DNA from 3 places in the Streptomyces sp. NPDC005496 genome. Region 3 is predicted to be linked to each of the others. Evidence: riboswitches for the same ligand, from Rfam matches in the RefSeq annotation. Region 3 holds a riboswitch; each other region holds the start of a gene.
What was found. A riboswitch is a leader RNA that binds a small molecule or an ion and turns the genes downstream of it on or off. The one in region 3 is predicted to bind cyclic di-AMP.
Positions count from the first base shown of each region.

Region 1: linked by a shared signal. The riboswitch ahead of ACFYQQ_RS19095 (M23 family metallopeptidase) and the one ahead of ACFYQQ_RS15985 (C40 family peptidase) in region 3 are both predicted to bind cyclic di-AMP.
Region 2: linked by a shared signal. The riboswitch ahead of ACFYQQ_RS00330 (LysM peptidoglycan-binding domain-containing M23 family metallopeptidase) and the one ahead of ACFYQQ_RS15985 (C40 family peptidase) in region 3 are both predicted to bind cyclic di-AMP.

Region 1 covers NZ_JBIAJQ010000005.1:664,534-675,393, reverse strand. The annotation lists gene lhgO (L-2-hydroxyglutarate oxidase) at 1-741, shown strand, start outside; gene trmB (tRNA (guanosine(46)-N7)-methyltransferase TrmB) at 870-1,736, shown strand; gene ACFYQQ_RS19105 (PrsW family intramembrane metalloprotease) at 1,802-3,151, shown strand; gene ACFYQQ_RS19100 (aldo/keto reductase) at 3,407-4,351, opposite strand; gene ACFYQQ_RS19095 (M23 family metallopeptidase) at 4,408-5,457, opposite strand; cyclic di-AMP (ydaO/yuaA leader) riboswitch at 5,469-5,626, opposite strand; gene ACFYQQ_RS19090 (PP2C family protein-serine/threonine phosphatase) at 5,882-7,219, opposite strand; tRNA gene ACFYQQ_RS19085 (tRNA-Met) at 7,363-7,436, opposite strand; gene ACFYQQ_RS19080 (alginate lyase family protein) at 7,530-8,744, opposite strand; gene ACFYQQ_RS19075 (dihydrofolate reductase family protein) at 8,844-9,986, opposite strand; tRNA gene ACFYQQ_RS19070 (tRNA-Lys) at 10,082-10,157, opposite strand; gene ACFYQQ_RS19065 (amino acid permease) at 10,268-10,860, opposite strand, start outside.
Region 2 covers NZ_JBIAJQ010000001.1:67,229-78,088, reverse strand. The annotation lists gene ACFYQQ_RS00350 (phosphatase PAP2 family protein) at 1-19, shown strand, start outside; gene ACFYQQ_RS00345 (hypothetical protein) at 60-1,019, opposite strand; gene ACFYQQ_RS00340 (heavy-metal-associated domain-containing protein) at 1,206-1,493, shown strand; gene ACFYQQ_RS00335 (heavy metal translocating P-type ATPase) at 1,594-3,849, shown strand; cyclic di-AMP (ydaO/yuaA leader) riboswitch at 4,229-4,385, shown strand; gene ACFYQQ_RS00330 (LysM peptidoglycan-binding domain-containing M23 family metallopeptidase) at 4,390-5,265, shown strand; gene ACFYQQ_RS00325 (SGNH/GDSL hydrolase family protein) at 5,559-6,344, shown strand; gene ACFYQQ_RS00320 (TetR/AcrR family transcriptional regulator) at 6,540-7,163, opposite strand; gene ACFYQQ_RS00315 (Glu/Leu/Phe/Val dehydrogenase dimerization domain-containing protein) at 7,241-8,431, opposite strand; gene ACFYQQ_RS00310 (MBL fold metallo-hydrolase) at 8,677-9,906, shown strand; gene ACFYQQ_RS00305 (ATP-binding protein) at 10,261-10,860, shown strand, end outside.
Region 3 covers NZ_JBIAJQ010000004.1:824,950-833,430, reverse strand. The annotation lists gene bioD (dethiobiotin synthase) at 1-91, opposite strand, end outside; gene ACFYQQ_RS16020 (adenosylmethionine--8-amino-7-oxononanoate transaminase) at 93-1,373, opposite strand; gene bioB (biotin synthase BioB) at 1,366-2,589, opposite strand; gene ACFYQQ_RS16010 (8-amino-7-oxononanoate synthase) at 2,752-3,885, shown strand; gene ACFYQQ_RS16005 (DUF397 domain-containing protein) at 3,931-4,155, opposite strand; gene ACFYQQ_RS16000 (helix-turn-helix transcriptional regulator) at 4,165-5,022, opposite strand; gene ACFYQQ_RS15995 (ATP-binding protein) at 5,272-5,724, shown strand; gene ACFYQQ_RS15990 (DUF6328 family protein) at 5,809-6,342, opposite strand; gene ACFYQQ_RS15985 (C40 family peptidase) at 6,422-6,895, opposite strand; cyclic di-AMP (ydaO/yuaA leader) riboswitch at 6,899-7,095, opposite strand; gene ACFYQQ_RS15980 (hypothetical protein) at 7,431-7,739, opposite strand; gene ACFYQQ_RS15975 (ATP-dependent Clp protease proteolytic subunit) at 7,747-8,382, opposite strand.

The DNA of each region.
Region 1 (10,860 bases), on a different contig from region 3:
GCCCGCCGGCTCGCGGAGTCCTCCGGCGCCGAGATCCACTACGGCGCGCGGGTCGAGCGCGTCGACCGGCGCCCCGACCTCGGCGTCGCCGTCCGGACGGCCGACGGCCGGATCGTCCGCGCGCGCGTGCTGGTCAACTGCGCGGGGCTGCACTGCGACGAGATCGCCCGCCTCGCCGGGGACGACCCGGGGATGCGGATCGTCCCGTTCCGTGGCGAGTACTACACGCTGGCCCGCCCGGAGCTGGTGCGCGGACTGGTGTACCCGGTGCCGGACCCGGCGTTCCCCTTCCTCGGGGTGCATCTGACCCGGGGCATCGACGCGGGCGTGCACATCGGCCCGAACGCGGTCCCCGCGCTGGCCCGCGAGGGGTACGGCTGGGGCACGGTCCACCCGCGCGAGCTGGCGGCGACCCTGGCCTGGCCGGGCTCCTGGCGGATCGGACGCCGCCACTGGCGGTACGGGGCCGGGGAGCTGCGCCGCTCGGTGTCGAAGGCGGCGTTCACCGAGGCCGTCCGGCGACTGCTGCCCGCGGTCACCCCGGACGACCTGATACCGGCCCCGGCGGGCGTCCGCGCCCAGGCGGTCCTGCGGGACGGGACGCTGGTGGACGACTTCCTCATCCAGGAGCGCCCCCGGACGGTCCACGTGCTGAACGCGCCGTCGCCGGCCGCCACGGCCTCCCTCCCGATCGGCCGGGAGATCGCCCGCAGAGCCCTCAAGGCGCTGTCCCAGCCCTGACCCTCCCGGCAACGGGCCGCGACCGTGCCCGCCCGGCCCCGCGGGCGCGTCCTCCCCGGCCCGCCCGGGAGCGGCCCGTCCCCGGGGCGGGAGGCGCCGGGAGCCGTCCGCCGTAAAATCGACTCACTGTGTCTGATTCCCTCAACTCCTCCGAAGAGCCCCGGCCCTCCGCGGCCGAGGGCTCGCCGCGCCCTTCCCGTGCCAAGGGCGAGCCCCGCTTCCCCGACGGGCCGAAGCCCGATCCCGCCGGTTCGCACTTCGAGCGCCGGATCCGGAGCTTCCAGCCGCGGCGCAGCCGGGTGACGGCCGGCCAGGCGGACGCGCTCCAGCGGCTGTGGCCCAAGTGGGGACTGGACATCGACGGGCGCCCCCTCGACCTCGCGGAGCTCTTCGGCACCGACGGCCCCGTCGTCCTGGAGATCGGCTTCGGGATGGGCGAGGCCACCGCCCAGATGGCCGCCGCGGACCCGGACACCGGCATCCTGGCCGTCGACGTGCACACGCCCGGCCAGGGCAACCTGCTCAATCTCGCCGACCGGAACGGGCTGTCCAACATCCGGGTGGGCAACGGCGACGCGATCATCCTGCTCCGCGAGATGCTCGGACCGGACACCCTCGACGGACTGCGCGTCTACTTCCCGGACCCGTGGCCGAAGAAGCGCCACCACAAGCGCCGCATCATCCAGCCGGAATTCCTGACCCTGGCCGCGACCCGTCTGAAGCCCGGCGCCGTCCTCCACTGCGCGACCGACTGGGAACCGTACGCCGAGCAGATGCTCGACGTGCTGACCGCGCACCCGGACTTCGAGAACACCCAGCCGGACGGCGGTTACGCGCCGCGTCCCGGCTTCCGTCCGCTGACCCGTTTCGAGGGCCAGGGACTGGACAAGGGCCATGTGGTGCACGACCTGCTGTTCCGCCGTGCGGAGCACCGGGCCGAGGACCGGAACGAACGCCAAGAGGAACACGCTGACCAACCCCCCGCCGGCGACTGAGGCACCGCACGGCCCCCACCGGGTGCCGTCGCGGGCAGCGCCCCTCCCTCGTTAGGGTCGATGCCGTGGCCACCTTTCCTCCGTACCCGACGTACCCCACCGGCTCGGCCGACGGTGCGCTGCGGCATGCGCACTGGTGGCAGCACAGATGGGTGCGTTACGGCGCCCTGGTCACCCTGCTCGCGCTCTCCGGACTGGTCATCCTCGCGCTGGTCCGCCGGCAGACCGGCACCCAGGGCTTCCTGGTGGGCCTCGGCCTCGCCGTGCTGCCGGTCCCGCTCCTGCTGGCCGCGTTCCGCTGGCTGGACCGCGTCGAACCGGGCCCCTGGCGGAACCTGCTCTTCGCCTTCGCCTGGGGCGCCTGCGCGGCGGCGCTGATAGCGATCGTCGCCAACAGTTTCGCGACCCGGTGGATAGCGACAGCGACCGCTGACCCGTCCGGCGCCGACACGCTCGGTGCCACCGTCATAGCGCCCGTGGTGGAGGAGTCCGCGAAGGCGGCCGCCGTGCTGCTGGTCTTCCTGTTCCGCAGACGGGACTTCACCGGGATCGTCGACGGGGTCGTCATAGCCGGGGTGACCGCCACCGGCTTCGCCTTCACCGAGAACATCCTCTACCTCGGCAACGCCTTCGGCACCGACCAGCTCAACGGCGGCCGGGGCCTGGCGTCGGTGACCGCGGCGACCTTCTTCGTGCGCGTGGTGATGTCCCCGTTCGCGCACCCGCTGTTCACCGTCCTCACCGGCATCGGCTTCGGCATCGCCGCGCTGTCCGCGGACCGCCAGCGCCTGCGCCGGGTGCTGCTGCCGCTGTCCGGACTGCTGCTGGCCATGGGCATGCACGCGGTGTGGAACGGCTCCTCGTCCTTCGGCGAGTACGGCTTCTTCGCGGTCTACGCGGCCTTCATGGTCCCCGCGTTCGGCCTGCTCACCTGGCTGGTCATATGGACGCGCCAGCGGGAACTGCGCACCGTGCGCGCGGAGCTGCCCGCGTACGCCGTGGCGGGCTGGCTGACGGCGCCCGAGCCGTTCGTCCTGGGGTCCATGCGGGCGCGGCGTTTGGCTCGCGACTACGCCGCTCACCATTTCGGCAAGGCCGCCGCCCGGTCGGTCGCCGAGTACGAGTCCTACGCGACCTCGCTGGCGTTCCTGCGGCACCGCGGGCGCGCCGGCCGCGCGAGCGCCGACTTCGTCGTACGGGAGAGGGAGCTGCTGCACGAGCTGTGGCGGCGCCGGGAGGTAGCCCGGCCCTCCCTCGCGTACGCGGCCCGGGCGTCCGCCCCCGCGGTCGTACCGCCCTGGCCACCGCTGTACGCGCCGCCGCCCGTCCACCCGTACGCCGGCCCCCCGTCGGCGTACCCGGCGCCCCACCCGGGCCACGACCCCTACGGCGCGTACAACCCGTACCGCTCGTAGCGCGACCGGGGCGGAGCGACCGGCGGGACCTGTCTAGGGCCTGTCGTTTGGATCAGGTCGGCCGTGACAGACGGTTCGTCCCGGCCGACCCGAGCGGGGTCTGGTGCGTGCAGCTGCAAGGCGGAGGAGGGAGTCGAAGCGATGGGGGTCCCCCCGCTCGAGCGGAGCCGAGAGTGGGGGAGTCGGCGACCGACGACAACGCCGCAGATGTGCGCACCAGACCCCGCGACACCGGCCTGATCCAAACGACAGGCCCTAGGCGGACGCCTGCGTCAGCGTGGCCAGCTCCGCGTCCGTCAGGGTCAGGTCGGCCACCCCGAGGAGCGCCGGGAGCTGCTCGACCGTCCGGGCGGAGGCGAGCGGCGCCGCCACCGTCGGCCGGTCGGCGAGCCAGGCCAGGGCGACCGTGGCCTGCGGGACGCCCCGGGACCCGGCGATCTCGTCGAGCGCGGCCAGCACCCGCGTCCCGCGCTCGGTCTCCAGGTGCTTGCCCGCGCCGGCGGCCCGCGCCGAGTCGACCGTCGTACCCGGGCGGTACTTGCCGGTGAGGAAGCCGGAGGCCAGGGCGTAGTACGGGACGGCGGCGAGGCCGGAGCGGGAGGCGATCTCCTGGAGCGGGCCCTCGTAGGTGCGGCGGGAGACGAGGTTGTAGTGCGGCTGGACGGCGACGTAGCGGACCAGGCCCTCGCGGTCGGAGAACTCCAGGGACTCCTGGAGCCGTTCGGGCGAGATGTTGGAGGCCGCGACGGCGCGCACCTTGCCGGCCCGCACCAGTTCGTCGAGCGTGCCGATGATGTCCTCGACGGGGACCGAGGGGTCGTCGTAGTGCGTGTAGTACAGGTCGATGTAGTCCGTGCCCAGCCGGCGCAGCGAGGCGTCGGCGGCGGCCCTGAGGGTGTCGGGCGCCAGCCCCTTGTACGCGGGGTGCGCGCCGGCCTTGGTCGCGAGGACGATGTCGGAACGGTTGCCGCGCGCGGCGAACCACCGGCCGATGACGGTCTCCGACTCGCCGCCCTCGTTGCCGGGAGCCCACGAGGAGTAGGTGTCCGCGGTGTCCACGAAGTTGCCGCCGGCCGCCGCGTAGGCGTCCAGCACGGCGAAGGACTGCGCCTCGTCGGCGGTCCAGCCGAAGACGTTGCCGCCGAGGGCGAGCGGGAAGACCTCGAGGTCTGACGGGCCGAGCTTGCGGAGAGAAGTCATGGACGATTTCAACATCGTCCGCGGTACCGCCTATTCCGCGAGCCCGGCCGGCGGACCTACGGGTTGAGGCCCTTGCTCTGCAGCCACGCCATCGGGTCGATGCCGGTGGCGGCGCCGCCCGCGTGGACCTCCATGTGCAGGTGCGGCCCGGTCACGTTGCCGGTCGCGCCCACCCGTCCGATGACGTCACCGGTGGCGACCTTCTGGCCCACGCTGACGCTGATGGACGACTGGTGGCAGAACCAGACCTCGGTGCCGTCCTCCAGGGTGAGGATGGTGCGGTAGCCGTACGAACCGGCCCAGCCCGCCTCGGTGATGGTTCCGGTGTGCACGGCCTTGATCAGCGTGCCGGTGGGCGCCGCGAAGTCGAGGCCGGTGTGGTAGCCGGAGGACCACATGGAGCCGGAGTCACCGAAGCGCGAGGTGAGCGTGTACGAGGAGGTCGGCAGCGCGTAGCTCTTGGCGAGCTCCGCGAGGCGCTCCGCCTCGGCCTTCTCCTTGGCCTCCTGCTCCGCCTTCTTCTTGGCGGCTGCGGCCTTGGCCTCGGCCTCGTCCTGGGTCTTGGCGGCTTCCTCGGCGGCCTTCTTCACGGCGGCGGCCTGAGCCGCCTCGGCGGCCTTGAGGTCGACCTGGTCCTGCTGCGACTCGGCCTGCTGCATGATGCGGGCGCGCAGGGCCTCGCCCGCGTCGGTGGTGCCTCGCGCGGTGTCCGAGTTGGTCAGTCCCGCGGTGGTGAGCGGGGTGGCCGAGCCCTTCGGTGTGCCGGCGTCGGAGCCGTCCGATATCAGGCCCTTGGCCGAGTCGGCGACCGATGACAGGTCGGGCATCGAGATGGACACCGGCGGCTTGCCGCTCTGCGCGGTGGCCATGCCGCCCGCGCCGACGGCGGCGATGACGCCTACGCCGAGGACGGTGGAGCTGCGGGCGAGTCCTCCGCCGCGCTGCTTGGAGACGCGGTGCCGGCCACGGACGGGACGGACGGAATCCTCGGTGGGATTCCACTCCTCCCAGGGGCCCTCGTCGTTGCCGCGGCCGTAGCCGAAGGTGTTGCTCTGCTGGTCACTCGGCGCGAACGAGGTTGACTGGGCAGGCCGGTTGGACGCCACGTGGGCGCGCTCCTTTCCTTCCTTCTCGCCTACCGGGTTAGCTGACGGGTTCGGAGCAGGAAGGTCTCCTACGCGCGTCGACCAGGGTGCACCGCACCGCGGAAGACGCTCGATTCACCCCAAGTTGGTGGTTCCCCGGTTCCCTTGCGGGATTCGGCGCGTGCGCACGGAGCCATCTCTTGTGACGGCTGGGACGACCGCGCTGCGTTATCGAACGTTAATAGACTCGGGTCCCGTATTCCAAGCTGTTCCGACTGATCATTAACGTCTTCGTCACGGACTTACGGGTCACGGGCGGTGAAAACCGGGCGAGTTGACCCTGCGGGCTAAACCTCATTTTCGCTGACGGTTCGTCAGTTGTTATGCGCAGCGGTGCTACTCGATCACTCGCGGTGACCTCGGCCCCTTCTCCCGCCCCGGTGACTCACGGCCGCCGTACGGCCAGCAGCGCCAGATCGTCCGTCGTCCCGTCTCCCGTGTGCCGGTGCACGTCCTTGATGAGGGTGTCGAGTAGCGCGTCCGGGTCGCGGAAGACCCGTCCCGCGAGACGGGCCGCGGGGTCGTAGAAGCGGCCCTCCGGGTCGCGCGCCTCCGACAGCCCGTCCGTGTAGACGAGGAGCGTCGCCCCGCCCGGGAACGGCACCACGGCGGCACGGTCGGGCCAGGTGCCCAGCTCGCCCATCCCGAGCGGCAGCGCGGAGTCCGGCCCCTCCAGCGTGCGCAGGGTGCCGTCCGCGTGCAGGAGCAGCGGCGGGGGATGGCCGCGGTTGACGACGCGCACGAAGCCGTCCCCGTGCGGGACCTCCGCGAGAACGGCGGTGGTGAACCCCTCGAAGGCGTCCAGCCCGTCGCGCCGCGTCCCCTCGCGCGCCAGCGCCCGTTCCAGCCGCTGGGCGACCGCCTCCAGCGTCGGCTCGTGCTCGGCCGCCTCACGGAACGCCCCGATGACGACGGCGACGGCCGTCACCGCGCCCATTCCCTTGCCCCGCACGTCCCCGACGACCAGCCGCACCCCGTACGGGGAGTCCTGCACCGCGTACAGGTCGCCGCCGATGAACGCGTCGGCCTGCGCCGCCTCGTAGCGCGCCGCGACCTCCAGGCCGCCGATCCGTTCCTCCGGGCGCGGCACCACGGCGCGCTGGGCGGCCTCGGCGATCTCGCGGGCGGAGGCGAGCCGCCGGTCGGTGCGGCGGACGAGCATGTTGATGAGCACGGCGAGGACGGTGACCGTCGCCACGGTGACCAGCTCGGTGACCGCCTCCGCGTGCGCGACGATCCCGAGGTCGATGTGCACGGCGAGGACGGCGGCGACCGTGGCGAGGCCGGTGAGGACCGTGCCGCGCAGCGAGAGCAGCGGCGCGGCGACCAGGGGCGCGGCCGTGAAGAAGGGGGCGGCCGTGAACTGCGACGGGGTGAGGTAGTCGTAGAGGACCCCGGCGACGATCAGCAGCGCGGGCAGGGCGCGCACCACGGTGCGCGCGTACGAGATCCGGCGGGCGGGCCGCTCCGGGGCGGGCGGTGACGGGACGCCCAGTCCGGGATCGGGCACCGGATCGCCGGGCAGCCGTCCCCCGGCCCGTTCGCGCCCTCCGGGAAGCGGTTTCCGGCCGCCGTCCACGAGGCCCGCTCCGAGGTCCGGCCCGCCGCCGGGCACGCGGTCACGGGGGTCTGGCGCGGCCCGGTCGTCGGCGTCGGAGAACCGGCCGCCGGCCCCGCCGGACCCCGGTTCCTCCGGCCGTCGCGCGCCACCTCGCTGCCCCACCCGTCCAGGCTTCCCGCCACGGGGGCGGGCGGCGACCGGTGTGGACCGACCGGATGACACCGATGGGAGCGCCGGCGGGCCCGGCCCGGGAAACGACTCAGGGCCGGAACTCGATGATCCGAGTTCCGGCCCTGGGCCTTCAGTAGCGGGGACAGGATTTGAACCTGCGACCTCTGGGTTATGAGCCCAGCGAGCTACCGAGCTGCTCCACCCCGCGTCGTTGAGACCAGTGTACGCCATCGGCGGGGGCGCGGACGCACGCCTGCACCCGGCCACCCCCGCGACCTGCGAATTCGGCTCCTGCCGGGGGTCAGGCGGCCGGGTTCCCGGCGTGGGTCAGGGTCTCCCAGGACACGAACAGATCGTCCGTTCCGGCGGGCCGGGTCCGTTCGACGAGCTTGCGGGCGGCCGGGACGCGGACGTCGAGCCGGCCCTCCAGGTGGTTGAGGGCGACCTCCATGTCGGGCCCCATGTCGCGGTCGACCTTGCCGCCGCACAGCCAGCCGGGCGGCGTCTCGCCCAGCTGGTAGCGGGCGTGGAAGGTGAGCGCCGCGCGCAGCCGGTCCTCGACCTCGCGGTACAGGTCGACGCCCTGGTGCCAGGCGGTCTCGGCGATGTGGGCGGTGGCGGCGAGCGCGTACCCCACGTGCTTGAAGTTGCGGCAGGTCTCCTGCGCGACCCCGTCCGTGTAGCGCTTCTGCCCGAACCAGTACGTCGTCATCTTCTGCGGGGTGTCCACCGTGCCGCCCGCCGGGGCCATCGGCAGCTGCCCGTCCTGACGCAGGTAGAAGTAGGCGGGGACGCGCTGCCGGAAGCGCGCGAGCGCGGCGTCGAAGGCCCGGTGGTCGTCGAGGAAGACGGCGATGCCGATGGCGGCGTCGGTCATGACGAGGTCCCAGTTGCCGTTGAAGTCCGGGACCGGCTTGGTGACTTCGGGCTGGTACACCGTCCGCAGCATGCGCCGGAACCGCTCGACGCCCGCCGCCGGCCAGTGGGCCTTCGTGTGCCGCACGATCTCCCCGGCGCGGGCCCAGGTCGATCCCGCCCAGGCGGTCTGCAGCCCGGCGTTGGCCTCGGTGTGCCGCCGCACCCGGTCCGACCAGGCGTCCATGATCTCGATCGCCTTGGCCGCGTGCTCCGGCCGGCCGGTGACGCTCCACAACAGGGCCTGGGTGTACGCCGCGATGGCGTCCTCACGCTCCTCGACGCAGCCGCTCCCGGCCCGGGTGTCGGGCGGGCACGCCACGGTCGCGTACGGCTTGGCCTGCCACTTGTACGACCCGTAGCGGCTGTCCCGCATGCCGAGGAACGCGCTCACCCACGGCTGCTCGCCCTGGTCCACGTGCCGCCGCACGTTGTCCAGCTGCTCCCGGCTGACCAGCACTCCGGGGTGCTCGAACGCCCCGTCCTCGGGCCGCGCCCGCACCGCCGAGCGCGCGTGCGAGGACGTCCCGCAGGACGCCATCAGCCCCATCAGCAGCGGTGCGAGCAGCACCGCCGTCACCCGCCGCCCCACTGAACGCATCGCCTCGACCTCCGGGTCCGCCGCATCGACTCCCTCGCAGCCTGACCCCTCGGCCGCCCGCCCGCAGGATGGCTTAGCCCGTCCGGCAGGCGGCCCCGGTCACGCGGCGGGCGGCAGCAGGTGCCGGTTGGGCGCCTTGGCCGCCTCCTCGTACTCCGGCAGTACGACGACGTCGGCGCCGCCCGCCGTCAGGACCCCGCTGCCGTCGGCACCGGCGACGAACGTGTCGGGCTCCCGCCAGGCGGTGACGACGCGCCGCACCCCGGCGTCGAGGATCAGCCGGGCGCAGGGCGCGGGCCGGGACGCGCGGCGGGCGCAGGGCTCCAGGCTGCTGTAGACGGTGGCGGTGGCCAGGCGCGGGTCCGCCGGGTCGGTCCTGGCGAGGGCGGCCTCCTCGGCGTGCTCCACCGGGTCGCCCTGGCGCGAGTACCCGCGGGAGATCTCGGTGCCGTCCGCCGCGACGACGACCGCGCCGACGCTGAAGGCGGTCTCCGAGGGCGGGCACTGGGCGGCCAGTTCGCAGGCCAGTGCCAGCCAGCGCCGGTCGGCGGCGGTGGCGAGCGGTCCGGTGCCGGGGGCGGTGGGGACGTAGCGCATGAGGACGACGTCCCCGACCGGCCGGGTCTCCACCAGGCTCATCCGTCCAGCCGGGTAGGGGCCGGGGCCGAACATGCGGGGTGCGTCGGGCTCGCCCACGAGGAGCGGGGCGAGGACCAACTGCAGTTCGTCTGCGAGGCCCTGACGCAGCAGCTGGGTGTGCACCCGGCCGCCGCCCTCCACCATGAGCCGCCGGACACCGCGTACGTCGTGCAGGTGCTCCAGGACGGTCCGCCAGTCCAGTTCGGGGCCGGCCGCGACGATCTCGACGCCGAGTCCGTGCAGCGCGGCGGCTGCCCGGGCGGCCCCCGTGTCCGTCGTGTAGACCGTCTTGTCGCCGCCGGTGTGCCAGAACCGCGCCGCGGGGTCGAGGTCGCCGGACCCGCTGACCGTGACCTTGAGCGGGTACTCCGGGCGCCCCGCGTCGAGCCGCGCCCGCCGCCGCTCGGCCGAGTTCACCAGCAGCCGGGGGTTGTCGGCGCGGATGGTGCCCGCGCCGATCAGGATCGCGTCGCTGGACGCCCGTACCTCGTCGACCCGGTCGAAGTCGGCCGGCCCCGAGAGCAGCAGGCGGTCGGGCCCGGTGTCGTCCAGGAAGCCGTCCAGGGAGACGGCGGCGGACAGCAGGACGTGGGGGTGGGGCATGGGCGCACTCTCCGGCTCCGAGCGCTCGGCTCGTGGTGGTTCGGGTCAACGACAACAGCGCCCCACCCGGCCGAGGCCGCGTGAGGCGCTGTGCGTGGTAGACCCTGTGGGACTCGAACCCACAACCAATGGATTAAAAGTCCACTGCTCTGCCAATTGAGCTAAGGGTCCACGCAACGGCTCGCGCCGATGCATCCCCGAGCATAGCCGGACGCGGCCGGGACTCCGATCGGGTATCGGTGACCCGGCCGCGCCGGGGGGTCTGAAGTGGGCGGGAAGGGTCAGGGATCGACCGGTTCGGGTGCGCCCGCACGGGCGGCCTCACGGGCGATGGTGCGTTCGTGGCCGGGGTTGAGGAACCAGTGGCGGGCCGAGACCAGCCACCAGGTCGCGGCGAAGCCGAGGACGACGAGGACCGCGACCGGGGCGTAGTTGAAGGTCTCCCAGGTGACCGGCGAGACCTGCGGCAGCATGAAGAGGACGGTGATGACGGCCACCCAGGCGACGGAGACGATCCCGATCGCCCGCGACCAGCGGCCCAGGTGCCAGGGCCCCCGCTCGAACGCCTCGCCCTTGCGCAGCCGCAGGAGCGTCGGGATGACGTACGCGATGTAGAGGCCGATGACGGCGATCGACGTCACGGCCGCGTACGCCGTCACATTGATCAGGTACGGCAGGCCGAGCACCAGGGCGCCCAGTGCCGCCAGCCAGACCGCCGCGACCGGTGTCCTGGTCCGCGGGTTCACGGTGTGCCACACCTGCGAGAACGGCAGCGCGCCGTCCCGCGAAAAGGCGTAGATCATGCGGCTGTTGGCGGTGACGGAGGCCATCCCGCAGAAGAGCTGGGCGCCGATGACGACCAGCAGCAGGAGCT
Region 2 (10,860 bases), on a different contig from region 3:
GCTGCGCCTGCTGCGCTGACCGCGTGGGACCGCCCCGGCCGCCGTCGTCCCGCGGGTCGTCAGTGCCCGTGGCCGTCCGTGTTCTCGGCGGGCGCGGTGCTCTCCTCGTGCCGCCCGGCGTCGGTGCCCGCTCCCGCCGAGACGGTGAAGGCGGCCGTGCGGACGGTGCCGTGGTGCCGGAAGTCCAGGAAGAGGCGGTAGGTGCCGGCGCTCGGGGCGGTGGCGGTGAAGGTGACGTCCGGCCCGGGCTTCGTCGTGCCGTCGCCGGGCTCGCCGTGCGGGTGGACGTGCAGGTAGGCGAGGTCCCCGGAACGCAGGGCGACGAGGTGGCCGTACGCGCCGAGGTAGGGCTGGAGGTCGGTGACGGGGCGGCCGTCCTTGCTGACGCTCAGCCTCAGTCGTCCCGGCGTGCCCGGGCGCAGCTCGCCGTTGAGCGTCACCGTGTAGCCGTCCACGGACGCGGTGCGGGACGGCTTGGGCGGCTCCGCCGGCTTGTACGTGCCGGAGACCGCGAGGTCGGCGCCGAGGGTGAGGTTCGCGGCCCCCTCGGCGGCCGGGGTGAAGTCGGCGAAGACCCGGTAGCTGCCGGCGGCGGGCAGGTCGACCGGCGTGGACCAGGTGCCGTCGGCGGCCCGGACGGGGTGCAGGTGCCGGTAGGTGACCAGATCGCGCGAGGCGAGGATCAGGTGCAGTTCCTTGTCGTGTTCGCGCTGGTAGGCGGTGACGCGACGGCCGGTCCGGTCGCGGATGACGAAACTCAGCCGGCTCTCCTTCCCGGCGCGCACGGCCGGTGTCGCGAGGTCGAGGGTGTAGCCGCCCTCGGAGACCTGGAGCCCTGAGGCGACCGCGTCGCCGCCGCTGCCCGCCGGGCCGGGTGAGGCGCCCCCGTCGTGACCGGAGTGCGAGGTTGGCTCGGGGCCCGCGGTCACGGGACCCACGGCGTCGCCGACGCCGTACGCGGCGGCGAAGGAGGCCGCGAGTGCGGCGCCGAACGCGGTGATCTTCACTGCGGTGTTCATGCGGTTCTCCCCTTGAAGCGTGTCCTGAGCGGTGCTCTCACCGGCAGCGTATACCCCCCAGGGGTATTTTCAAGAGGGGCGGTCGACGCTTGCCAACAATACCGGGGAGGGGTATACCTGAGGTCGGCCGACGGTACCCCCATGGGGTATCTAACCAGGCGGCCGTCCCACTGACGAGGAGATCCCATGTCCTGCTGCACCCCAGACGGCACCTGCTCCACCACCGCTGCCGCCACCGCCGACGTCGCGCTCACCGACGCCCGCACGACCGTCTACGACGTGTCCGGCATGACCTGCGGGCACTGCAAGGCCACGCTCACCAAGGAGATCGGCGCCCTCGACGGCGTGCTCTCGGTGGACGTCGACATCGACGCCGGACAGGTCCGGGTGACCACCGAGGCCGAGCCCGACGACGCGGTGCTCGCCGCCGTGGTGGACGAGGCGGGCTACGCGCTCACCGGCCGGGCGGCCTGAGCCCCGCCGTCCGCCGCCGGGCCCGACGCACGCCGGGCCCGGCACCCCGCTTCCCCGTGCTCGTCCCGAGCCCGTTTCCGCACCAGTCCGAGGAGCAGTGATGACTACCACGGTCCCCGACACCGCCGAGGTCGAACTCGCCATCGGCGGCATGACCTGCGCCTCGTGCGCCGCCAGGATCGAGAAGAAGCTCAACCGCATGGACGGGGTCGAGGCCACCGTCAACTACGCCACGGAGAAGGCGAAGGTCAGCTACCGCGGCCAGGACGTGTCGGTGGCGGACCTGATCGCCACCGTGGAGGCCACGGGCTACACCGCCGCCGAACCGGCTCCACCGCACACCGGGCCGGGGCGGGACGGCGCCGCCCCGGGCGAGGCCGACGAGCTGCGCCCCCTGCGGCAACGGCTGGTCACCGCCGTGGTCCTGGCGGTCCCGGTCGTCGCGATGGCGATGATCCCCGCCCTCCAGTTCGAGTACTGGCAGTGGCTCAGCCTCACCCTCGCCGCTCCCGTGGTCACCTACGCGGCCTGGCCGTTCCACCGGGCCGCGATCACCAACGCCCGCCACGGCGCGGCCACGATGGACACGCTCATCTCGGTGGGCACCTCGGCCGCCTTCCTGTGGTCCCTGTGGGCGCTGTTCCTCGGCTCCGCCGGCACCCCGGGCATGACGCACCCCTTCGAGTTCACCGTCGGCCGCTCCGACGGCGCCGGGAACATCTACCTGGAGGCCGCCGCCGGTGTCACCGCCTTCATCCTGGCCGGACGGTACTTCGAGGCCCGCTCCAAGCGCCGGGCCGGTGCCGCGCTGAGGGCGCTGCTGGAGCTCGGGGCCAAGGAGGTCACCGTGCTGCGGCAGGGCCGTGAGCGGCTGATCCCGGTGGGCGAGCTGCGAGCAGGGGACCGCTTCCTGGTCCGGCCCGGCGAGAAGATCGCCACCGACGGAACCGTCGTCGAGGGCACCTCGGCCGTCGACGCCTCCATGCTGACCGGGGAGTCCGTGCCGGTGGAGGTCGGCCCCGGGGACACCGTCACGGGCGCCACGCTGAACGCCGGCGGCCGGCTCGTCGTCGAGGCCACACGGGTCGGCGCGGACACCCAACTCGCCCGGATGGCACGACTGGTGGAGGACGCGCAGAACGGCAAGGCGGCGGCCCAGCGGCTGGCCGACCGGATCTCCGCCGTGTTCGTGCCCGTCGTCATCGCCCTCGCGCTCGGCACCCTCGGCTTCTGGCTGGGCAACGGCGCCGGGCTGACCGCCGCGTTCACCGCCGCGGTGGCGGTGCTGATCATCGCCTGCCCCTGCGCGCTGGGCCTGGCGACCCCGACCGCGCTCATGGTGGGCACGGGCCGGGGCGCGCAGCTCGGCATCCTGATCAAGGGCCCCGAGGTCCTGGAGAGCACGCGCAGGGTCGACACGATCCTCCTGGACAAGACCGGCACCGTCACCACCGGCAGGATGACCCTCCTCGCCGTCCACACCACCCCCGCGACGAGCGAGGCCGAGGTGCTGCGGCTGGCGGGCGCCCTGGAGCACGCCTCCGAACACCCCGTCGCCCGGGCCGTCGTCACCGGGGCGACCGAGCGGGGCGTCACCCTGCCGGTCCCCGAGGACTTCGCCAACGTCGCCGGGCTGGGCGTGCAGGGCGTCGTGGACGGTCACGCGGTCCTCGTCGGCCGCGAAAGGCTCCTCCGGGAGTGGTCCATGAGCCTGCCGGCGCAACTGGAGCGCGCTCGGGCCGTCGCCGAGGCGGCCGGCCGCACCGCCGTCGCGGTCGCCTGGGACGGCGAGGCGCGGGCGGTCCTCGAAGTCGCCGACGCCGTCAAGGACACCAGCGCCGAGGCCGTACGGCGGCTGCGGGCCCTCGGCCTCACCCCGGTCCTGCTCACCGGCGACAACCGGGCCGTCGCCGAGTCCGTCGCGGCCGAGGTCGGCATCGACGAGGTGATCGCCGAGGTCATGCCGGAGGACAAGGTCGCCGTCGTGGAGAGGCTCCAGGCCGAAGGGCGCAGCGTCGCGATGGTCGGCGACGGTGTCAACGACGCCGCCGCGCTGGCCCGGGCCGACCTGGGCCTGGCCATGGGCACCGGCACCGACGCGGCCATCGAGGCCGGCGACCTGACCCTCGTACGCGGCGACCTGCGCGTCGCCGCCGACGCGATCCGGCTGTCCCGCAGAACGCTGGGCACCATCAGGTCGAACCTGTTCTGGGCCTTCGCCTACAACGTGGCCGCCCTGCCGCTCGCCGCGGCGGGCCTGCTCAACCCGATGATCGCCGGAGCCGCCATGGCCTTCTCCTCGGTCTTCGTCGTCGGCAACTCCCTGCGCCTGCGCGGGTTCAGGGCCCTCGACTGACCCGGACGCCGCGAACCCCGTCACGGAGGGGACGGAGCGGCCACTTGTGACGGTTGTTCCATCTCGTCGCAAGTGGCCGTTCTGTCCTGTTTGGTGCTTAAGGTCCAACTGGCAATGATTTAGGGCTCGCTGGCGTCCTGGTGCGTGAGCAGGGTCATACCGGTGACGGTGCGTCGCGGCCGCCGTCCGTCAAATCCTCGGGTGCGCCAGGGGATTGCGGCCCCGGGAAGATCGCTCGTCGACGGACAGTCACCGGCAATAGGGACATCGATCAAGAAATGGGTGTGCACAGAAACCCCACAAGCTTGTCCAGGCCCTCTCATGTCGCTTACGTTCTGCCTCACTCCGGACGGACGCCCAATCCTGCCGCCGCCCGGATCCCGCACACTCACCCGTCCACGGCAGGAGCGGGGGACCCACAGGTACGACGCCTGTTCCGGTCTCCGGAACGGGCTAGGGGTCAAGCCGCGCGCAACGCGGCCGGGCATCTCCAGCCCGCACCCGACAGCTCACCTCGCAGGCGCCGGAGAGGAATGCACCATGCCCGCGAAGGGTAAGCACCGCCGTCCCAAGTCCCTGCGCATCACCCGCTCGATAGCCGTCGCCGGCACCGGTGGCGCCGCACTCGCGCTGCCCCTGATGGGAGCCGCCGGCGCCCACGCCGCCACTCCGGCGGCCGCCGCCTCCTCCGCCACGGCGAAGACCGTCGCCGCCGCCCCCGTCGCCGCCCAGAAGGCCGTGACCAAGACCTACGCGGTCAAGGCGGGCGACTCCCTCGCGAAGATCGCCGACGACCAGGACGTCAGCGGCGGCTGGAAGAAGCTCTACCAGGACAACCGCAAGGCCATCGGCGGCGACCCCGCGCTGATCCACCCGGGCCTGAAGCTGACGCTCGGCGGCAAGGCCGCGTCCGCCCCCGCCAAGCCCTCCACCGCCGCCAAGCCGTCCGGCAAGACCACCCAGACGGCCAAGACGCAGGCCGCCCCGGCCGCCGCCACCAGCAGCTCCGGCTACACCCTGCCGGTCGAGGGCGCGACCGTCGGCACGTCCTACAAGACCGCGGGCAGCATGTGGTCCAGCGGTTACCACACCGGCGTCGACTTCGTGGTCCCGACCGGCACCACCCTCAAGGCCGTCGGACCGGGCACCGTCGTCTCGGCCGGCTGGGGCGGCGCGTACGGCAACCAGGTCGTCATCCGGCACACCGACGGCCAGTACTCCCAGTACGCCCACCTGTCCTCGCTCTCGGTCTCGGCCGGGCAGACCGTGACCGGCGGTCAGCAGATCGGCCTGTCCGGCGCGACCGGCAACGTCACCGGACCGCACCTGCACTTCGAGATCCGCACCACGCCGGACTACGGCTCGGACGTGGACCCGCTCGCGTACCTGCGCGCGCACGGCGTCTCCGTCGGCTGACGCCCGCACCCGCACACCGGAGGCCGGACCCCGATCACCGGGGTCCGGCCTCCGCCGTGCCGGGGGCGACACTCCCTTTGCGGCGGTGACCGCCGCACGCGTACCGCGTGGGTGGACGCAGGCGTTGAGGCTCGTCAACCGCCCTTGAACACCGCCTTATTCCGGGATTGACCAACACTTGACGAGTGGCTTATCTCACCGCACGTCAACCCCTTCCTACGGTCGCGTAGCTCACATCAAAAGGTGAATCATGGGCCGATGTGGCAGACGATTCGAAGAGTGACAACAGATCAGTGATCGGGTCGTACGTGGCGGTGGGGGACAGCTTCACCGAGGGCGTCGGCGATCCCGGTCCGGACGGGGCCTTCGTCGGCTGGGCCGACCGGTTCGCGGTCCTGCTCGCGGACCGACGGCCCGAGGGCGACTTCGGCTACACCAACCTCGCCGTACGCGGCAAACTGCTCGACCAGATCGTGGCGGACCAGCTCCCGCAGGCCAAGGCGCTGGAACCCGACCTCGTCTCCTTCTGCGCGGGCGGCAACGACATCATCCGGCCCGGCACCGACCCCGACGAGGTCGCAGAGCGCTTCGAGCGGGCCGTCGCCGACCTCACCTCGGTCGTCGGCACCGTCATGGTGACCACCGGCTTCGACACCCGCGGCGTACCCGTGCTCAAGCACCTGCGCGGCAAGATCGCCACGTACAACGGACACGTACGGGCCATCGCCGACCGCTACGGCTGCCCGGTGCTCGACCTGTGGTCCCTCAAGACCGTGCAGGACCGGCGCGCCTGGGACGGCGACCGGCTCCACCTCTCTCCCGAGGGGCACACTCGCGTCGCCCTGCGGGCCGGGCAGGTCCTCGGCCTGGAGGTCCCGGCGGACCCGGACCAGGCCTGGCCCCCGCTCCCGCCGCGCGGCACCTTCGAGGTGCGCCGCGACAACATCCAGTGGGCGCGCGAGTACCTCGTGCCGTGGATCGGACGGCGGCTGCGCGGCGAGTCCTCCGGGGACCACGTGGCGGCGAAGGGCAGCCTGTCGCCCGACGACATCAAGACGCGGATCGCACCGGCCGTCTGAGCGGTACGAGGGGCCGGGCGGAGCGCCGGGCGGGTGCGCGGGCGGGCTCAACGGCTCTGCTGCACGGAATCGTTGCGGCCCGCCGTCCCGTCGGTGCCGGGGAGGGCCGGCTTCCGCGGGGGAGTGGGCGGACCGACGGGCAACTGGACTCGCCGTAAAGGGAGTTCGTGAGCGCCCGTGTCCGGCCCCGGTGTGTCAGGTGCCGGGCGGTGCGGTCAGGGCCTCGCGCTCCAGGCCCAGTTCACGGGCGAGCGCCTCGTCCACCCACGCCTGGGTGCGCGCGCGGGACACCGAGCCGGGGTACGCGGTCATCTGCACGGCGAGACCGTCCAGCAGGGCCGTCAGCCGCAGGGCCGCGTCCTTGGGGTCCGGACACGTGAACTCGCCCGCGGCGACGCCCTCCGCGATGACCTCGGCGATCGCCGCCTTCCACTGCCGGTCGAGGCCCTGGGTGACCTCGCGCAGCCCCGGCTCGCGCAGGGCCACCGCCCAGCCCTCGATCCACAGCCGCCAGCCCTTGGCCTGTCCGGTCGGCGCGTACCAGCGCACGGCGGCCCGCAGCCGGCGCAGCGCCGACGTACGCCGGCCCAGCAGCTTGCGCAGCCGGGTCAGGTCGTCCTCGGCGGCGAACGTGAACGCCTCCGCGACCAGCTTCTCCTTGGTCGAGAAGTGGTAGAGGACCAGCGCGTTGCTCACTCCCAGCGCCGCGGCCACGTCGGCGATCCGTACCGCCGCGACACCCCGCGCCTCGATCTGCCCGATGGCGGCCCGCAGCATCTCCTCGCGCCGCCGGCCCACACTCAACCGCACTCTCGCCACGCGGCAACCCTAATCCGTCGCGCGGGACGGCCCGACGGGGGCTCGGGGCCGGTCCCGCGCCGAGGGGTGCCGGGACCTCACCGGTAGCGGCCGTACCGTTCGGCGATCACCGGCAGCCGGTCGGCGACGATGGCGTGCGCGGCCTCCCTGGGGGTGCTGCCGTCGGCCTCGGCGCGGGCCAGCGTCCGGTCGATCAGGGTGCGCATCGAGCGCCGGATGTGCGTGAACGCCTCGTCCGGGTCGGGGCCGATGTCGCCGAACAGCGTCCACCACCACCATGCGTTGGTGCCGGAGTTCACCACCACGTCCGGCAGGACGGTGACCCCGCGCGCGGCGAGCAGTTCCTCCGCCTCGGGCAGCACCGGCATGTTGGCGGCCTCCACGATCCAACGGGCCCTGACACCCGCCTGGTTGTCCGTGTCGATCGCATACGAGACGGCGGCCGGTACCAGCACCTCCGCGTCGGTGGACAGCCAGGCGTCCGCGTCCAGTTCACGGTCCGTGGGACGCAGCGCGCCGCGGTCGACGGTGCCGTAAGCGTCCCGCGCGGCCAGCAGCGCGTCGACGTCGAGTCCGCGCGGATCGGCGATCGTGCCCTTGACGTCGGCGACCGCCACCACGGTGAGCCCGGCGCGGGCCAGGAAACGCGCCGTCGCCCCGCCCATGGTGCCGAGACCCTGCACGGCGACGCGGGTCCCCGCGTACGGCACGCCCGCCCGGTCCAGGGCCGCGAGCACGGACTCGGCGACCCCGCAGCCGCCGGCCAGCTCGTCGAGCCCGATGCCGTCCACCTCGACCGCGAACGCGTCCGCCAGCCGCCGCCGGGCCGCCGCCTCGTCGTCGAGCAGCGGGTACACGGCCTGGATCGAGGAGACGAGCCCCGCCTCGGCCATCGCCCGGTCCACGACGTCCTGCGTGAGACCGAGGTCCTCCCCGGTCGCCCAGACGCTCTCGACATAGGGGCGCACCGCGCGCAGGTACCGCACGAGCACGCCGTACGCCTCCGGGTCCCGGGGGTCGCAGTCGATGCCGCCCTTGGCGCCGCCCAGCGGGATGTAGCGGCCCTGGGGGTCGTAGTGCAGGGCCTCCTTCATCGTCATGCCGCGGGCGAGCCCGGCGACCTCCTCGACCGTGCAGCCCTCGCGCATGCGCAGCCCGCCGCTGGAGACCCCGCGCACCAGCCGGTCGACGACCAGGTGCCCCTGCCGTCCGGTGACGTGGTCGGTCCAGGTCAGCGTGATGAGCGGGGCGTCGCCGGGGGCGGTCATGGGGGCTCCTGGGGTGGGTGGGCCGGAGGGGTCGTGGGCGGCGGGGCCCTTGGTGAACCCGCGGTCGGGATCCGCAGGGATGATAGCCGGGCGACCTCGCTTACTGAACGGCGGATCAGTTGCGGACGCGGGGCGGGCAACCGGCCGGTGGGGTCCGGGACACCGTGCCGTCACCCGAATGACCCGGCGTTGTCGGAGGGGCGGACCATAATGGAATGTCAGACCGACTCCACCAGGAGGTTGCCGTGACCGGTTCCCGTCCCCTGAGCTCCGGGCTCCGCTCGTTGCGGCCCGCCGCCTTCGGCGCGGATCCGAGCGGCGAGCGCCTGGAGCGCATCCGCAGGTCGCCCAATTTCGCCGACGGTGTCTTCAAGAACCCGGAGAGTGCCCGGATCCGCCCCGACGGTTCCATGATCGAGCTCGCGAAGGTCTTCTTCCGCCGGGACGAGCGGCCCCACCGGTCCCCGGTCGGCACGGTGCCGGTGCACCCCACGACCCTCGCTGACCTCGCGGCGCCCCCTGCGAGCGGACTGCGGATCACCTGGATGGGACACTCCAGCGTGCTGGCCGAGATCGACGGGCACCGGGTGCTCTTCGACCCGGTGTGGGGCGACCGCTGCTCCCCGTTCGCCTTCGCCGGACCCAAGCGGCTGCACCCCGTGCCCCTGCCGCTGGCCGCCCTCGGCCCGGTCGACGTCGTCGTCATCTCGCACGACCACTACGACCACCTGGACATGCCGAGCATCAAGGCCCTGGCCGGCACGGACACGGTCTTCGCGGTGCCGCTCGGGGTCGGCGCGCACCTGGAGCGCTGGGGCGTCTCCGCCGACCGCCTGCGCGAGCTGGACTGGAACGAGTCGACGAAGGTCGGCGGCCTCACCCTGACCGCCACCCCGGCGCGCCACTTCTGCGGCCGCGGCCTGCGCAACGCGCAGCACACGCTCTGGGCCTCCTGGGCCGTCGCGGGCGACGAGCACCGGATCTACCACAGCGGTGACACGGGCTACTTCGAGGGCTTCAAGGACATCGGCGCCGAGCACGGCCCGTTCGACCTGACGATGATCCAGGTCGGCGCGTACAGCGAGTTCTGGCCGGACATCCACATGACGCCCGAGGAGGGCATGCGGACGCACCTGGACCTCCAGGGCGGCCGGCCCGCCGGCGTGATGATGCCGATCCACTGGGCGACGTTCAACCTCGCGACGCACCCGTGGGTGGAGCCCGGCGAGGGCACGATCGAGGCCGCCCGCGCGGCGGGCGCCCGTATCGCCCTGCCGCACCCGGGGGAGCCGTTCGAGCCCACGGCCGAGACCGTCCCGTCCGAGCCCTGGTGGCGTGGTGTCGCCCGGGAGCCCGAGGGCGGCTGGGACGCCCCGGCGAAGACGGCCGCCGCGGCCCCGGAGGCCACGGCGAGTGACCCCGAGGCCAGGTCCGCGGAGGGCACGGGAGAGCCGGAGACCGTCCCCGCCGGGTGACCGACCGGGACGAGGAACCGTACGGCGAGGGCCGAGGAGCGCACCGCTCCTCGGCCCTCGCCGTTTGCCACTGACCGCTTCTGACCAGCTCCGATCGATTCGTTTCCGAAGGTGAGCGGATGTCCGAGGCGCTTGTCGGTCTGTCGTACGAAGCCTCATACCAGAGCGGGACGGTCTCCGCGGGAGTTTGTCAACTGCCCGTCGCACATGATGTGTTGCCGACTACTGTGAGTGGCCGTCGGGCGACGCGGGGTCGATCTCCTCGGCTCCGTCGGCCGACTCCGCGATGGCGCATGCCCGAGTCGCAGACCCGCGGGGGTCCCGTGCCCCCGACGCACCAGTACGAGGACGCCGATGTCTCACCTCCGCGCACCGGCCGCACGCGCAGACCGCCGTGAGGGCGGCCGGCACGGGCGGCCGGTCGCCCGCGCCGCTCCGCCGCTGCCCGAGACCCACATACGGTCTCAGCTGCTGCGGCTGGCCGTCCTGCCGCCGATCGCGGTGGCCCTGAGCGCCTGCGCCGCCGTCCTGTTCATCCTGCGCACGGCCGGGGCCCGGCCCAGCCCGACGCTGTGGGCCGTGCTCGCCGGAGCCGCCGGCGTGGCGTGCGCGGGGATCGTGATCGCCGCGATCGCCGCCGACCGCGCGGCCAGGTCCGTCCGCGACCGCGTCGCCGCCCTGCGCCGCACCACCGCCCGCGGCGAGGCGGACCTGCGCGCCCTTGTCGACACCCTGCGCCGCGGCGAGGCCGCCCCCCAGCGCAAGCCGCGCAAGGGGCCGCCCGGGGACGCCGACGACTTCGAGCTGCTCGCCGCCGACCTGGTCCGCGCCCAGGACGGCGCGGTGATCGCGGTCGTGCAGGCCGCGCAGCTCTCCAGCCACGCGGGCAGCGAACAGAAGGTCGAGGTCTTCGTCAACCTGGCCCGGCGGCTCCAGTCCCTCGTGCACCGGGAG
Region 3 (8,481 bases):
CGACCGCCGCGGCGGCGACGGCGGCGGTCGTGACGGTCTTGCCGACCTCCGTGCCCGTCCCCGTGATCACCAGTACCGCTGTGTCCCGCATGTCATCCCTCCCGTGCCGCCGCGCACACCGCGCGGGCGATACGTTTCACGTCCGCGTCGCCGGTGACGTACGGCGGCATCGTGTAGACGAGGTCGCGGAACGGCCGCAGCCACACGCCCTCGCGCACGGCGGCCCGCGTCGCCGCCGCCATGTCGACGTCGTGGTCCAGCTGCACCACGCCGATCGCGCCGAGCACCCGCACGTCCCGCACCCCCGGCAGCTCCGCCGCCGGCGCGAGCCCGTCGCGCAGGCCGGTCTCGATGCGCTTGACCTCGGTCTGCCAGTCCTGCCCGAGCAGCAGGTCGATGGAGGCGCACGCCACGGCCGCCGCCAGCGGGTTGCCCATGAACGTGGGCCCGTGGGCCAGCACCGGGACCTCGCCGCGCGAGATGCCGTCGGCGACGCGCGCCGTGCACAGTGTCGCCGCCATCGTCACGTACCCGCCGGTCAGCGCCTTGCCGACGCACATCACATCCGGCGTCACCCCGGCCTGCTCGGCCGCGAACAGCGTGCCCGTGCGGCCGAACGCGGTCGCGATCTCGTCGAAGACCAGCAGCACGTCGTGGGCGTCGCACGCCTCGCGCAGCACCCGCAGATACTCGGGGGAGTGGAAGCGCATCCCGCCCGCGCCCTGCACCACCGGTTCCACGATCACCGCGGCCAGCTCGTCCGCGTGCCGCCCGATCAGCTCACGCAGGTGCTCGGCGTACGACTCCTCGTACGCGGCCGGGGGCGCGTCGGCGAAGACCTGGCGCTGGAGGACGCCCTGCCACAGCTCGTGCATCCCGCCCTCGGGATCGCACACGGACATCGGCTGCCACGTGTCGCCGTGGTATCCGCCGCGCCAGGTCAGCAGCCGCTGCTTGCCGGGACGGCCCAGCGAACGCCAGTGCTGGAGGCACATCTTGACGGCGACCTCGACCGAGACCGAACCGGAGTCGGCGAGGAAGACGTGCTCCAGGCCCTCCGGAGACATGTCGACAAGACGCTTCGCCAGCCGCACGGCGGGCTCGTGGGTGAGCCCGCCGAACATGACATGGCTCATCCGGTCCAGCTGGCCGCGCACCGCGTCGTTCAGGACCGGGTGGTTGTAGCCGTGGATCGCCGACCACCAGGACGACATCCCGTCGATCAGCTCGCCCGAACCGTCGGCCATCCGCAGCCGCACGCCGCTCGCCGACTCCACGACGAGCGGCGTCTGACGGCCCGGCATCGGACCGTAGGGGTGCCAGACGTGCCGCCGGTCCAGGTCGAGCAGTTCCGGCACGGACAGCTCAGGCATTGGGCGCGAGGTCCGTTCCGGCACCCCGTCGGCGGACCGCGACGAGGTCGGTCCGCGCCTCGCTCGCCTGCGGCGCGGCGGCCGACCCGCAGACACCGCCGCCACCGCCGCCCTCGTGCGACCCGCAGCCCGCCTCGGCGTGCGACCCGCAGCCCGCGCCCTCGTGCGAGCCGCAGCCCGCGCTCTCCCGGGAACCGCACCCGCCGACCGGCGCGCGGTGCTCGGGCAGCGTGACCTCGCCCGCACCCTCCACCTCGAAGCCGGCGTCCGCGATCATCTCCAGGTCGGCCTTGCCTGCCTGGCCCTCGCTGGTGAGGTAGTCGCCGAGGAAGATCGAGTTGGCCAGGTGCAGCGCGAGCGGCTGCATCGTGCGCAGGTGGACCTCGCGCCCGCCGGCGATCCGGACCTCGACGTCGGGGCAGACGAAGCGGACCATCGCCAGGATGCGCAGGCAGCGCTGCGGGCTCAGGTTCCACTCCTTGGCGAGCGGGGTGCCCTCGAACGGGATCAGGAAGTTCACCGGAACGGAGTCCGGGTCCAGCTCACGCAGCGCGTAGACGACGTCGACCAGGTCCTCGTCGCTCTCGCCCATGCCCGCGATCAGGCCGGAGCACGCGGACAGTCCCGCCGCGTGCGCCTTCTGCACCGTGTCCACGCGGTCGGCGTACGTGTGCGTGGTCGTGATATCCCCGTACGTCCCCTCGGACGTGTTCAGGTTGTGGTTGTAGGCGTCCGCGCCCGCCTCGCGCAGCCGCTCGGCCTGCCCGTCGGAGAGCAGCCCCAGGCAGGCGCACACCTCGACGCTCTCGTTCTGGTCCTTGATCGCCTTGATGGTGTCGGAGACCCGGTCCACGTCACGGTCCGTCGGACCGCGCCCGCTCGCCACCAGGCACACGCGCTTGGCGCCGCCCGCCAGGCCCGCCGCCGCGGCCTGCGAGGCCTCGTCGGGCTTGAGCCAGGTGTACTTCAGGATCTCGGCCTTCGAACCGAGCCGCTGCGAGCAGTAGGAGCAGTCCTCGGGACACAGACCGGACTTGAGGTTGACCAGATAGTTGAGTTTCACCCGTCGGCCGAACCAGTGACGGCGCACCTTGCCCGCCGCCGCCACCACGTCGAGCAGCTCGTCGTCGGACGTGGCCAGCACGGCCAGAGCTTCGTCCCGGGTCGGCAGCTCGCGCCGAAGCCCCTTGTCCACCAGCGTGTTCAGCAGGTCCATGAGGTCCGATCCTTGCCTATGCGACCGCCCGGGGCCAAGGAGAGTTTGCACAACAGAGACCGTTCGAGGTGTGGGTATTGCCACATCCTGGGCGGCGGGCCGGGCGGCTAGGGTCTGTGCACTGTCCACAAAACGACCTCATCAGGGCCCGGAGGCGCCAGCATGGCCGCATCGCCGTTCGCGTGGATCGACGAGCAGGCGGAGCACCGCCGCCGGGCGGGTCTCGTCCGCACCCTGCGCCCGCGCCCCGCCGACTCCCCGCTCCTCGACCTCGCGAGCAACGACTACCTGGGCCTCGCCCGCCATCCGGAGATCACGGAGGCGGCGGCCGAGGCCGCGCGGCGCTGGGGCGGCGGCGCCACCGGCTCCCGGCTGGTCACCGGCACGACGGAGCTGCACGGCGAACTGGAGCGGGAGCTGGCCGACTTCTGCGGCTTCGAGTCCGCGCTCGTCTTCTCCTCGGGGTACGCCGCCAACCTCGCGGCCGTCACGGCGCTCGCGCCGCACGGCTCGCTGATCGTCTCCGACGCGGGCAACCACGCCTCGCTGATCGACGGCTGCCGGCTGGCCCGCGGCACGACACAGGTCGTCGCGCACGGCGATCCGGACGCGGTCCGCAAGGCGCTCGGCACCCACGAGGGGCCGGCCGTCGTCGTGTCGGACACCGTCTTCTCGGTGGACGGGGACGCGGCACCGCTGGCCGGACTCGCCGCCGCCTGCCGGGAGTACGGGGCCGGTCTCGTCGTCGACGACGCGCACGGCCTCGGCGTGCTCGGCGAGGGCGGGCGCGGTGCCGCGGAGGCGTCCGGTCTGGCGGGCGCGCCCGACGTCGTCGTCACCGTCACGCTCTCCAAGTCGCTGGGCAGCCAGGGCGGCGCGGTCCTCGGACCGGCCGCGGTGATCGACCATCTGGTCAACGCGGCCCGGACCTTCATCTTCGACACCGGCCTCGCACCGGCCGCGGCGGGCGCGGCGCTGGCGGCGCTGCGGCTGCTGCGCCGTGAACCGGAGCGGGCGGCACGCGCCCGGCGGGTGGCGGGCACCCTGCACACCCGGCTGACGGCCGAGGGCCTGGAGGCGGTCCGGCCGGACGCCGCGGTGGTGTCGGTGCGCGCGCCGTCCCCGGAGCGGGCGGTGGCGTGGGCGGCCGGCTGCCGGGAGGCGGGTCTCGCCGTCGGCTGCTTCCGGCCGCCGTCCGTGCCGGACGGTGTTTCGCGCCTGCGGCTGACCGCCCGCGCGGACCTCGCCGAGGGACAGATCGAGCACGCCGTACGGGTGATCAGCCGGACGCGGTGAACGCCCCGGGGACCAGCCCGGTGCGGCGAGGCGGGTGGTGCGGGCTCAGCCCAGGGCGGCGATGAACCCCTCCCAGGCGGCCGGGGCGAAGAGCAGGGCGGGCCCCGCGGTGTTCTTCGAGTCGCGGACGGCGACCAGCCCGGCCCAGGGGCCCGGTCCCGGTCGCGCGGTCTCCACGCAGTTGTTCATCCCGGTGCTCCGGCTGCTGCGCAGCCAGCGCACGCCGTGCAGGGACGTGCTGGAAGGTACGTACCGAGGCAGTGCGGACATGAAGACTCCTCACGCGCCGTCACGTATCGCGGCGATGTAATCCACGGACTCCTCGGGCGAAAGGGCGTGGATCCGAAGGGTGTTGAAGGCCTCCGTATAGGCCTGGAGGTCTTCTTTCCGTTCGAGATGGAGGCTACTCGTCATGTGGTCAAGAACAACCACATCCAGATCAGAAGTGTTCGGAAATGAGAAGATTACGAAAGGCCCGGTGATTCCGATGTGGGCTCCGGTCGCGAAGGGGAGGACCTGGAGGCGCACGTGAGGAAGGTGCGCCGCCTCCAGCAGCCGTTCCAGTTGGCGTTCCATCACCGCAGGTCCGCCGACCGTCCGCCGCAGCACCGCCTCGTCGAGCACGGCGCTCAGTTCCAGCGGCGCATTCGAACACAGCACGTCCTGACGGGCCAGCCGTACCTCCACGAGCGTGTTCAGCTTTCCGTCCTCCAGCCCCTTCACGGCCGCCCGGGTGACCGCTCGGGCGTACTCGGGTGTCTGCAGCAGGCCCGGTACGACGGACGTCTCCAGCGTGCGCATGGTGCTGGCCTGCGACTCCAGACTGATGAAGTCCCGGTACGCAGGCGGGAGTACACCGCGGTAGGCGTGCCACCAGTGGTCGCGCCCGCCGCCCTCGGAGCCCGCCAGCCCGATCAGCAGCTCCCGCAGCCCGGGGTTCTGCACGCCGTAGGCGTCGAGGAGCCGGCGCACGTCCGGCGGCTTCGCCCCGCTGGTGCCGGTCTCGATCCGGCTCACCTTCGACTGGTGCCACCCGACGAGCCGGGCCGCCTCGCCGCTCGTGAGTCCCGCCCGGGTGCGCAGGGCGCGCAGTTCGGCGCCCAGCTTGCGGCGCCGCACCGCTGGACCGTGTCGCATGGCCGTCTCCTTCCGCCCGGTGAGCGGCGTTCACGGCGACGGTAGAGGATGAGCCCGGGACCCGGCCAAATGGGTTCGCTCGCCGCAGAGTTCACCGCTTCGAGCGACAGATATATGCATATCTTGGTGGATGGCGCCCGTGAGGCGTGCGGTGATGGCAGTCTGGCGCGAAGCACCAGTCCGGGACCGTACTCGAACCATCCGCTCCGTGTCGGACTACGGGTCCCGTGGGAAAGGGACGACGTCGCCATGGCAGATCACCAGGAAGCATCCGTCACTCTGCCGAGCGATCCCGCCTCGGTCTCCGCGGCCCGGAACTACGTCACCGGCGTGCTCGCCGAGTGGGGTCTGCCGGGTGACTCCGACATCGCCGAGACCGTACGCCTGATCGTGTCCGAACTCGCCACCAACGCCGTCCAGCACACGCTCGGGCAGTCCCCGACCTTCACCGTCGACGTCGTGCTCGACCGCGACGAGCAGCTGCGCATCGGCGTCACCGACAGCCACCCGCGCTTCCCGAAGCGGCTGCCCGCGGCCGTCCAGCAGGACAACGGCCGCGGTCTCGTGATCATCCGCTGGCTCACCGCCGAGTGCGGCGGAAAGATGAGCGTGCGGCCCACCCGGGAGGGCGGCAAGACGGTCGCGATCGAGCTCCCTTGGTCCCTCCCGGCCCAGCCGGTCACGGCGGGACAGGAACCTTGACGCGGCACCCGGCCACGCCGTCCCCGCGTACGCGTCGCGCGCCCCGTCCGGAGACGCTCCCCGCCGCCGGGGCCCTCAGGGCCGTCACCGGCGCCCCATCGGCCCGTCCTGCCCCTGTTTGCCCACCGGGGCCCCCTTCGCCCTCAGAGAGCGCCTTACGAGCCTGGGCAGGACGCCCCACAGCGTCACGCAGACGGCCAGCGTCCCCGCCGCCGCGGCGATCCCCGCCCCCCGCCCCAGCGTGACGTCCACGACGAGCAGCACGGAGCCGGTGAAGGCCAGCGTCAGGACGCACAGCCCTGCGGAGGCGAGAGCGGAGGAGACCCGCACGATGGTGGCCTTGGCGTTCTGCTGGAACAGCGACCGGTGCAGGGCGGCCGGCGCGACGAACAGGGCGGCGGCCAGCACGGCGAGCAGCAGCGTGGTGACGTACGTGGCGCGCTGCACCGTGTCGAGCGACGGGAACCGCTGGGTGAACGCCAGGGTCAGCAGGAACGCGAAGAGGATCTGCACGCCCGTCTGGACGACGCGCAGTTCCTGGAGCAGTTCGGCGAAGTTGCGGTCCGCGCGCTCCAGGGACGTCTCGTTCCGCGCGGAGTGAGGGTGTCGGTCGGCCATGGACGGACGTGTATCCGCTTCCGGCCCCGGTCACGCCCTCGGAGGGCGACGGCGACCGCCGCCGCCCTCTACGGGCGGGTCAGCCGACCCGGCCGTACCAGACGCTCTTCGTCCAGATCTTCGTGAGCTTCACGACCTCTCCGGTCTTCGGCGAGTGCCAGATCCGTCCCTTCCCGGCGTAGATGCCGACGTGGTAGACGTTCCGGCCCGAGTGGAAGAACACGAGGTCTCCGGCCTTGCGGTGCGAGGCGGAGACGTGATGGGTCTTGTTGTACTGCGCCGCGGCCGTACGAGGCAGCTTCTTGCCCGCCTTCTTGTACGAGTAGAGCGTGAGCCCGGAGCAGTCGAAGCGGCGCGGCCCCGTCGCGCCGTACTTGTACGGAGCACCCTTCTTGGAGGCCGCGATCTGGAGTGCCTTCGTCGCCGTCGAGGCCGCGGCGGCGTCGGATGCGACGCCGGGGACCACGAGGCTGCCGCCGACGGCGGCGATGGTGAGGGCCGAGGCCGTACCGGCCCGGGTCCACAGCGACGGGACACGATTGAGCGCAGTCATGCGCAACCCTTCGTCAGCCGCCTGTGAAGGATGACCTGTCGGATTCGGGCTGGCGAAGTTGCCCGGCCGCGGTGTGCGGCTTCACCCCAAGGACCACGCGGATTGCTCCGGCGGCCCGTCGTGCTGGGTCCTCCACTCCTGCCGATCCACTTCTGTCGACCGGTCATCCGGGCGGCGGCAGGACTCGGCGTCCGCCCGGACCGCCCCGCCGCTGCGGCGGGGGCTTGTCGTCGGAGGGATCTTCACTCATGGATGTCGGAAAATCCGAACGGAACCGGGGATTTGTGGGGTTACTCACCACTCACCCGTTCGGGTGGACACCCCCCATTTCGAACGGGGGTTGGGGGTGTCGACCATGCGCGCACCTGCGGCGGAACGCCTCATTCCGCCCTTGGTGTACGCGCGTTGCGCAACTCGGGAGGGCTGGAAAAAGGGGGCGCGTCTACGCCGTTGGGGGGTACGCCTTTTGGTGCGTTTGTGTCCCGGGCCGGACACCGCGCGCCGGCGGCGGGGACCGGCCCGGGATGGGGGTGCGTCAGTTGTCCGCCGGGGGCGGCAGGGTGACCCTGGCCGCTCGCCGCTCACCGTCCAGGACCCGCAGGGCCTGGGCCAGGGTCGGCGCGTGGACCTCGCTCTCGCCCCGCTGGTGCATCAGAGTGAGCGCGTCCCGCAGTGCGGCGGCTTTCACGACCAGCGCCTGGGCGGCCCGCAGGCCGCGGTAGGTGTCCCCGGGGCGGGCCGGATTGATCCGGCCCAGCAGGTCGACGACGTCGAGGTAACGGTCGATCAGCTCCGCCTCGGCGCGGGTCAGCGCGGGCAGGGGAGGCAGTTCGGGCGGCAGCATCGGCGCCTCACCTTCCGCCGGTCGCGGGGCGCGAGGACCGGTGGCGCGGCACGACCCGGTCGACCAGCCCGTACGCCACCGCCGCCGGGGCGTCCAGGACCGTGTCCCGCTCGATGTCGGCGGCGATCCGCTCCCGGCTCCGCCCCGTGTGCCGCGCGAGCAGCTCCTCCAGCGTGTCGCGGGTGCGGGCCGTCTCCGCCGCGTGGATGAGCAGATCGCTCGCCCGTCCCCGCACCGGCTCGGCGGCCGACGGCTGGCGGACGAGGACACGCGCGCCCGGCAGCGCGAGCCGCTTGCCCGGGGTGCCCGCGGCGAGGAGCACGGCGGCCGTCGACGCGGCCTGGCCCAGGCAGACGGTCTCCACGTCGCAGGACACCTGCCGCATCGTGTCGTAGATCGCCGTCATGGCGGTGAACGAGCCGCCGGGGGAGTTGATGTAGAGCGAGATGTCCCGGTCCGGCGCCCGGTGTTCGAGGTGCACGAACTGAGCCGTCACGTCGTTCGCCGACGTGTCGTCGATCGGCGTCCCGAGGAACACGATCCGTTCGTCGAGCAGCTTCGCGTAGGGATCCGGTGTCCGGGGGCCCGCGCCGGGGCGTCCGGTGAGGTCGGGCGGGACGTGGCGGGCGGACGGTTCATTCATGGCTCGCGCCTCCTCTGAAAGAACTCCTGTAAAAAATGTACAGGGCGTACAGAAGAGGGCCGAGGTTCCTGGCTGACAGCGAAAAGGGGGAGCCGCGTG